One region of the Desulfosporosinus youngiae DSM 17734 genome, then DNA from elsewhere that is predicted to be linked to it. Evidence: predicted binding sites of a transcription regulator. Region 1 holds the regulator's gene; the other holds the start of a gene.
What was found. Region 1 encodes HrcA, which represses chaperone genes, less so after heat shock. Its sites were predicted from a motif close to TGTTAGCACTCNNNNNNNNNGAGTGCTAACA; they were not measured.
Positions count from the first base shown of each region.

Region 2: the regulator HrcA is predicted to act here: its motif matches at 2,553-2,583, upstream of groES (co-chaperone GroES).

Region 1 covers NZ_CM001441.1:4,969,073-4,973,290, reverse strand. The annotation lists gene hemW (radical SAM family heme chaperone HemW) at 102-1,298, shown strand; gene hrcA (heat-inducible transcriptional repressor HrcA) at 1,563-2,594, shown strand; gene grpE (nucleotide exchange factor GrpE) at 2,719-3,321, shown strand; gene dnaK (molecular chaperone DnaK) at 3,343-4,218, shown strand, end outside.
Region 2 covers NZ_CM001441.1:616,795-621,012, reverse strand. The annotation lists gene DESYODRAFT_RS02975 (methyl-accepting chemotaxis protein) at 1-308, opposite strand, end outside; gene groL (chaperonin GroEL) at 552-2,192, opposite strand; gene groES (co-chaperone GroES) at 2,227-2,511, opposite strand; gene DESYODRAFT_RS02960 (NYN domain-containing protein) at 2,798-3,622, opposite strand; gene DESYODRAFT_RS02955 (MogA/MoaB family molybdenum cofactor biosynthesis protein) at 4,146-4,218, opposite strand, start outside.

The sequences.
Region 1 (4,218 bases):
AAATGATCTTAGTGGCTTAAGAATTGGATTGTAAGTGGCTAAGTGATTAAGTGATCATAAGGCAGAGTATCTTTATTAACCAGGAAAAGGTGAGCAAGCGTATGCCATCCCTCTACGTTCATGTCCCATTTTGTCTGAAGAAATGCGATTACTGTGCTTTTTATTCCCACTCACTGGCGGATTCCGCCGAGGATCTTAGCGCTATGTATCTGGAAGGCCTGGAAATTGAGGTAGCTAAGAAGCAGCAAGATGCCCTAGAGGGGGTGTCTTCTCTTTTTATAGGGGGCGGAACTCCTACTGTACTAAAGGAAACGGATTTAGAAGGACTGCTGACCATGATTCACAGGTATTTCCCCATGAGTTCAAGCGTTGAGCAAACCATGGAGGGAAATCCGGGGACTCTGACGGATAGAAAGATTGAACTAATCCGCAGTTTTGGGATCAATCGATTTTCTTTAGGAGTTCAGTCGTTCGATGATCAGTTGCTGGGCGCTGTGGGGCGTATTCACACTGCCCAGCAAGCCCGCGAAGCCATTGGACGATTAAGACAGGCCGGTTTTAAAAACCTTAACCTGGATTTGATGTTTGGGCTTCCGGCACAGAACATGTTGATATGGCAGGCGTCCCTGGAAGAAGCCCTTTCCTATTCACCTGAACATCTTTCCCTCTATGGATTGATGATGGAAGAAGGGACGCCGCTTTTTGAGCGATATGCTGAGGTGCCGGGGGAGGCGCGAGGAACGGGTTTTGGTTCCGCGCTTGCCGCTGACACAGAGCAGGTTGATTTACTTCCGGATGAAGATCTTCAGGCCGAGATGTATGAATGGGCAGTGAAACGTTTAAGGCAAGCCGGATATAGGCAGTACGAAACCTCCAATTTTGCGCGTCCCGGGTATGAATGTCAACATAACTTGGGATATTGGCGGGGCGGTGATTATATAGGTCTTGGCCCGGGAGGGGTATCTTGTTTGAATGGGGCGCGCTGGAAGAACATTGAAGATGTAACTGCCTATGTAAATCTCCTGTATAAGGGGGAAACTCCCCTCGATGAGTCCGGGCTGGAGGTATTATCTTTGCGTGAGCGTATGGCTGAGCGCATGATTTTGGGATTGCGTCTTGAGGAAGGGGTTCATCTTAAGGGGTTTGAAAATGATTTTGGCGCGGATCTCAGGGATATTTATGGAACTGTTTTGGAACGATATAATCATCAGGACGTTTTTGTGCTCAAAGAGGATTATCTTTGCTTAAATCGGAAATATGCTTTTGTAGCAAATGCTATCTTACAAGAATTTGTCTAAATGACTCGCGGGTCGAACCAGTTCGCGGATAAGCTTTGGATATACACTTTTTGGTAGAAAGTGAGCAGTTTTTAAGCAGCAATCTTTAAGCAAGAATCACCTAATTGATTCTTGACAAAGTGAAAATGACGTGGTAATGTGAAGACATCAGTTGTTAGCACTCATCGAGATAGAGTGCTAACAACGAAAGACAAAAAGAGACGTTGATATGTTTTGATGTTGTACTTGGCGTGGGGATCTGTTTTGAAAGCGGGGGAAGCATGTATGCAAATGGATGAACGCAAACGCAAAATATTACGAGCGATAGTTCAAGATTATATTGCTACCGCTGAACCGGTTGGTTCTCGAACGATTGCACGTAAGTTTGATTTAGGAGTATCTTCAGCGACGATTCGCAATGAAATGGCCGACTTGGAAGAGTTAGGATTTATTGAACAACCGTATACATCTGCGGGACGAGTGCCTTCGGATGCGGGGTATCGTTATTTTGTAGATTGTCTGATGGATCCCCAAGTACTGAATGCCGAGGATATGGAAATTATTGAACGAGAGAGCACCAAAAAAATCAATGAGCTTCAGGAAATCGTAGCACATACCAGCAAATTATTATCTGAACTTACCAATCTGACCAGTCTTGTGCTTGGTCCGCATAAAGGGAAAAGCACGTTTGGGAAAATGCATTTTCTGCCCTATCAGCCCGGGCAGGTTATAATGGTGATCGTTAAAGAAAACGGTGTGGTAGAGAATCATATTGTTGATGTCGGTGAAAATCTCACAGCGGAAGAATTGCAGCATGTAGCCGATGTCTTTAACCAGAAAATGCGTGGATATTCCATAAGTCAAGTCAAACGCAGTCTGCTGCATGAGATTTACAGCGAACTGTCCCGGCAGAGACTTTTGATAGATAATGCGCTGGATATGTTAAGAGCTATATTGGATAACGGCGAGGAAGATGAACGTATCCACCTTGGCGGAACTCTGAATATGCTCAATCAACCGGAATTTCGTGATTTAGGTAAGGTTAAAACCTTGTTCAAAGTATTCGAACAAAATGAACCATTGAAAAAACTATTAACCCCCCGCCAGGAAGGACTAAATGTCACGATCGGTGGAGAAAATACATTGAAGGAATTTCGTGATTGCAGCTTGATATCCGCGACTTATAAAGTTAACGGATTAACAATCGGGGCGGTGGGCGTACTTGGGCCGACCCGTATGGATTACGCCAAGGTTATTGCTATCGTTGATTTTATGACGCGAAGTTTGACGGAGGTTCTTACGAAGCGTAGGTTGTGACGATTTAACGAGGGCCGGAGTGAAATTGCTCCGCTCACGAAGACTTAGAGATGCGGTGACTGAGCCTTTTGGTTCATTCTATATAAATAATTAATAGTGATTAAGTTGCGAGAGGTGATTATACATGGCGCGAATGAGAGAAGAAACTCTCAGAGGCCGGGAGCTTAAAGATGAAGGTCAAGTGGAGGATACGCAAGAGCGTGACCTAGAGAATCCTCCTGGTGAAGATACTCTTGACAGCAATGATATGAGTCCTTTAGAAAAAGTTATGACACTGGAGGCGGAGCTTATCCAGGCTAAAGCTAAAGCGGATGAGCATTACAATCATGCGTTGCGATTACAGGCGGAATTTGACAACTACCGAAAACGGACCCAGAAGGAGAAGGCAGAGATTATTAAACACGCGTCTGAGCGTCTTGTTGCAGAGCTGCTTCCGGTTTTGGATAATTTTGAACGGGCTGCCAGCTCAGCTCAATCAAACCCGGATATCAATGCTTTTGCACAAGGTGTGGACATGATTTTCCGTCAATTGCAGACGGTGCTTAATAAAGAAGGACTTACGGCAATCGAAGCCCTTGGGCAGCCTTTTGATCCGAATCTGCATGATGCGGTTCTTCGAGTCGAATCGGATGAACATCCGGAAAATACAGTAGTGGAAGAACTTCAAAAGGGATATTACCTCAAAGAAAAAGTTTTGCGTCCTAGCATGGTTAAGGTTTCGAACTAGTTATAAAGGAGGATGATTATAATGGGTAAAATTATCGGTATTGACTTAGGTACTACCAACTCTTGTGTGTCAGTTATGGAAGGTGGAGAAGCTGTTGTCATCCCTAATGCGGAAGGAAATCGCACAACTCCATCCGTCGTAGGCTTTTCTAAAACCGGTGAGAGATTAGTCGGACAGGTCGCTAAGCGTCAATCCGTATCGAATCCGGATAAAACTGTAAGCTCCATTAAACGTCATATGGGTTCAGATCACAAAGTGAAAATTGACGATAAAACGTATAGCCCTCAAGAGATTTCTGCGATGGTTCTCCAGAAGCTCAAAACAGATGCAGAGGCTTATATCGGGCAGCCGGTTACCCAAGCGGTTATTACTGTCCCGGCCTATTTTACAGATGCCCAGCGTCAAGCAACCAAAGATGCCGGAGCCATTGCCGGCCTGGAAGTTCTGCGGATTATCAACGAGCCCACAGCTGCGGCCCTTGCTTATGGTCTTGACAAAAAAGACGATTCGACTGTTTTAGTCTTTGACCTGGGAGGCGGTACGTTTGACGTATCCATTCTCGAATTAAGTCAAGGTATGGTGGAAGTTAAAGCGACCAGCGGCAATAACAACCTGGGCGGCGACGATTTTGACCAGCGCTTAATCGATTATATGGTTGCGGAATACAAGAAAAGCCATGGTGCGGATCTTTCTAAAGACAGAGTTGCCCTGCAGCGTTTAAAAGAAGCCGCTGAAAAAGCTAAGATCGAGCTTTCCGGTGTTACGAATTCTAATGTTAACCTCCCCTTCATCACGATGACGGAAGAAGGACCTCAACACTTGGATATGAATATTTCCAGAGCTAAATTTGAGGAAATCACCTCTGATTTGGTGGATTCTACCATTGGGCCGACACGT
Region 2 (4,218 bases), 1.3 Mb from region 1:
TTAACTTTTATACTGTCGAACTGAGCTTTATGCTCTTGAAAAGCTTGCCTATCTGAACGCATCAGAAATCCCGCCAATAGATAACGTCGGGTATCTTCTGTATCCTCAACCACTTTTGACAGGGAATTTGTCGCTTTCAACCAGTGTCCGCCAATGTCTTCCGCCTCCAGATTGATCTTATAAACTCCGTAATAACCCACTCCCCCGACGAGCAAGGTTAGGAGCAGGAGCACCAAAAATCCTAACAGTAGTTTAATCCGAATTCCATAGTTGATAGCAGAATCTGATATTTTAGGCGTATTCTCCATGAATTGCACTCCCTCTTATTCTGTATTTCAACTAGAATTCAACAAAAAAATATACTATCCTCTTTTTCGCAAATAAAAAATAGCAGGAGATTCTGAAAAAGCAAAAAGCCCCCTCCAATCAAGGAGAGGGCCTCGTCATATCTAGGATTGTATTGTTTGCGCTGCAGGATCACTATCAGCCTGCATGCATATAGCTACATTGCAACACGAGTTCCGCTTATATCAGGGCTTTACACGGCTGACTTACATCATGCCGCCCATTCCGCCCATGCCACCCATTCCGCCTGGCATAGCACCTGCTCCGCCATCTTTAGCCGGCAAGTCAGAAACCAAGCATTCCGTGGTGAGGAGCATAGCAGCAATGGAGCCTGCATTTTGCAGAGCAGAACGAGTAACTTTTGCTGGGTCAACAATACCGGCAGCAATCATGTCTTCATAGACTTCGGTTACGGCATTAAAGCCAATCCCTCTTGTACCGGATTCACGAACCTTTCCAACGACTACGGAACCTTCATATCCGGCATTGTTGGCGATTTGACGAAGTGGTTCTTCGAGAGCACGACGAACAATATTGACACCCGTTGCCTCGTCACCTGTCAAATCCAGCTTATCTAAAGCCTGAATGGCATCAATCAGAGTAGCACCTCCGCCAGACACGATTCCTTCTTCAACAGCGGCACGAGTAGCAGCTAAAGCATCTTCAATGCGAAGCTTTTTCTCTTTCATTTCAGTTTCGGTAGCTGCACCAACTTGAATGACCGCAACTCCGCCCGCTAATTTCGCTAAACGCTCTTGGAGTTTTTCACGATCAAAGTCAGAGGTGGTTTCATCTATTTGACGTTTAATGGCTTCAACGCGCTGTTTAATATCTTCGTTGTTGCCAGATCCTTCGACAATAGTGGTTTCTTCTTTGGTGACGCGAACTTGACGTGAACGACCGAGCATTTCAAGAGTCGTGTTTTCTAACTTGAGTCCCAAGTCTTCAGTGATAACTGTTCCACCTGTTAGAACTGCAATGTCTTCCAGCATTGCCTTGCGGCGATCTCCAAAGCCAGGGGCTTTAACACCAACGCAAGTAAAGGTTCCACGTAATTTGTTGAGAACGAGCGTAGGAAGAGCTTCCCCGTCGACATCTTCAGCAATGATTAAAAGTTGGCGACCAGCTTGCACTACTTTTTCTAAGACTGGTAAAACATCTTGAATCGCACTGATCTTTTTATCAGTAATTAAAATGAAAGGATCATTGAGTACCGCTTCCATTTTCTCAGTATCCGTAATCATATAAGCGGAAATATAGCCGCGATCAAATTGCATTCCTTCAACCACTTGAAGTTCGGTTGTCATGCCTTTTGCTTCTTCAACAGTAATGACACCGTCTTTTCCGACTTTTTCCATCGCTTGCGCAATCAGATCACCAATGTTTTTGTCGCTGGCAGAGATAGTAGCAACTTGAGCGATAGCTTCGCTGGTCTCTACGAGTTTGGCATTCGCTTTAATGTCTGCAACCACAACTTCCACAGCCTGCTCAATTCCACGTTTAATGCCCATTGGATTAGCACCGGCAGCAACATTCTTGAGGCCTTCACGAATAATGGCTTGTGCTAAAACGGTAGCCGTCGTTGTACCGTCACCAGCTACATCATTGGTTTTAGTAGCAACCTCTTTAACAAGCTGGGCACCCATATTTTCGAAAGGATCTTCCAATTCGATATCACGAGCAATCGTAACACCATCGTTTGTAATTAGCGGAGATCCAAATTTCTTGTCGAGAACGACATTACGTCCTTTAGGTCCTAAGGTTACGCGTACAGCCTCAGCCAGAGCATTAACACCGCGTTCTAATGCATGACGAGCGTCTTGATTAAAAATAATTTGCTTTGCCAACGTATATTCACTCCTCAAAAGTTAGTCTTATCAATTAGCCAACAATTGCTAAAATATCGGTTTCTTTCAGAATTAAGTATTCTTGACCGTCATACTTGACTTCAGTTCCTGCATATTTGGAATACATTACACGGTCACCCACTTTTACTTCAAGAGCAATGCGTTCACCTTTTTCCACTTTTCCAGGACCTGCGGCGACGATTTCACCTTCTTGTGGTTTTTCTTTTGCGGTATCCGGCATAATAATACCGCTCTTTGTTTTTTCTTCCATCGGGAGTGGTTTGATGATTACCCGATCAGCGAGAGGTTTAATGTTCATGAAGAAAAGTCCCTCCTATTGTTTATGTTTTTATTTAATATTGTTAGCACTCGACTCTATTGAGTGCTAACAATATATCTATAATATATTGCAAGGGGCTGCAGGAAAGCAACCCCCCTAATTAAGCGAAATCCGGGGTTTATTCATCATTTACTTTTTAAATCTTTAATTTTCTCCCAATTTCATGCGCTCTTTAATTTAAAAACTCTATACCCCTCTCCCCATGCGCATCTCCCTATTGTCTACCCACTATAATTGCCAGATTATGATCCCTCTATTCATGATTTTAGTCCAAAATTAATTTAATTTGCCGCTGTAATACTTCTTCATAAAGGCTTCCTAAAGCATCTTGAACCTTAGTATTCTTTAGATTAAGAAGGTATATTTTAGTCTTGCCAATCTTCAGATTTGGATCGGGATGCTCCTTTTCAGTAAGAATATTTTCTTTTAACAAGTAGCGAATAAACTCTTTTACTTGTAAGATCGAACGCCCTAGAAATTCTGTTAATGTGGCTCTGGCTTTTGTTGATGCAACATAAGGCAATCGAATTTGGAGTGTTCCGAGAATCTGAATTCCTCGTTCCAAATCATGCTCTGGATAATACTCTATCTCATGTTTTTGATTGAGGATCCACTGTAAAAGATTGTCTTCCTCACAAAAAGGCTGCAAAGTATGATGAACACTTCCTGCGACCCCGATCACTTTAACAACCTTCCCCCAGGCTCGTATTTTTCTTAATAAGGAAAGAAAATCTCCATCCCCTGTCAGCAATAAAAACATATCAAATGTGGATGCTCTTGTCAGCAATATCTCTTGGGCCTCAAGCATTAACTCCAGATCGGCAGCATTGCGGCGAAGTTGCGTACTAGCATAATTGTTTTTTCCAAATACATGACGAGTAAAAACATTCGTGCTTTCAAACGTCGTTTGCGTTCGCCAAAACTCTTCCCGGTCAAAATTGGCGTAGAGATAGATGGCTAATAATTCTACATTAGTGCGCTCGGCATATTGATGCAAAAATGTTACCAATTGTTTCGGCGTCAATTCACAACTGCGCTCTAATAAACTGGCCCAAATATTTTCATAATCGACAAATGCTATGGCTTTCAAATTATTCACCTCACAAGCCACTAATCTACCATATTCTACGTGTCATTTTGGACAAACGTGACAAGCTTCAGCTCTTAACTTATTGATTAAGCAGCAATTTTGAACATAATTATTACAACCTGCAGGAGAATCGGCATAACCAACTATTAGAAGTTTACCTTATAATGACATGATGTTTGGAAAAAGAGTTTTATAAAGCACATAATCCTTCCTGAGCATCCTGTGTGCAAAATGCTCTTTTGCGAGGCACGTTAAATTTTAGTGCTTGAACCATCCCATCTAAGGACTTTCATACATTAAATTCCGAAAGATAAGCTGGGCTAATTGGCCAAGTTTTGACCAGGTAAAAGATTAACGACTTTTACTTGATATTATTTATGAAGAAACAGGGGGACAGGTGCGTTGTTTTAGTTTTAAAACAACGCACCTGTCCCCCTGTTTCCAAAGAACTGTTAATCTCGTTTAAATTAAAAACTATTAATAGTTAAATTAGGATTAAAAAGTTTTGATGTATTTCATCCCATTACTGCTGAATTGTTGACCCACATTCACTTGCTTCTCCTTTGAGAATCTGAATTCCATGGGGAATTGCAGGC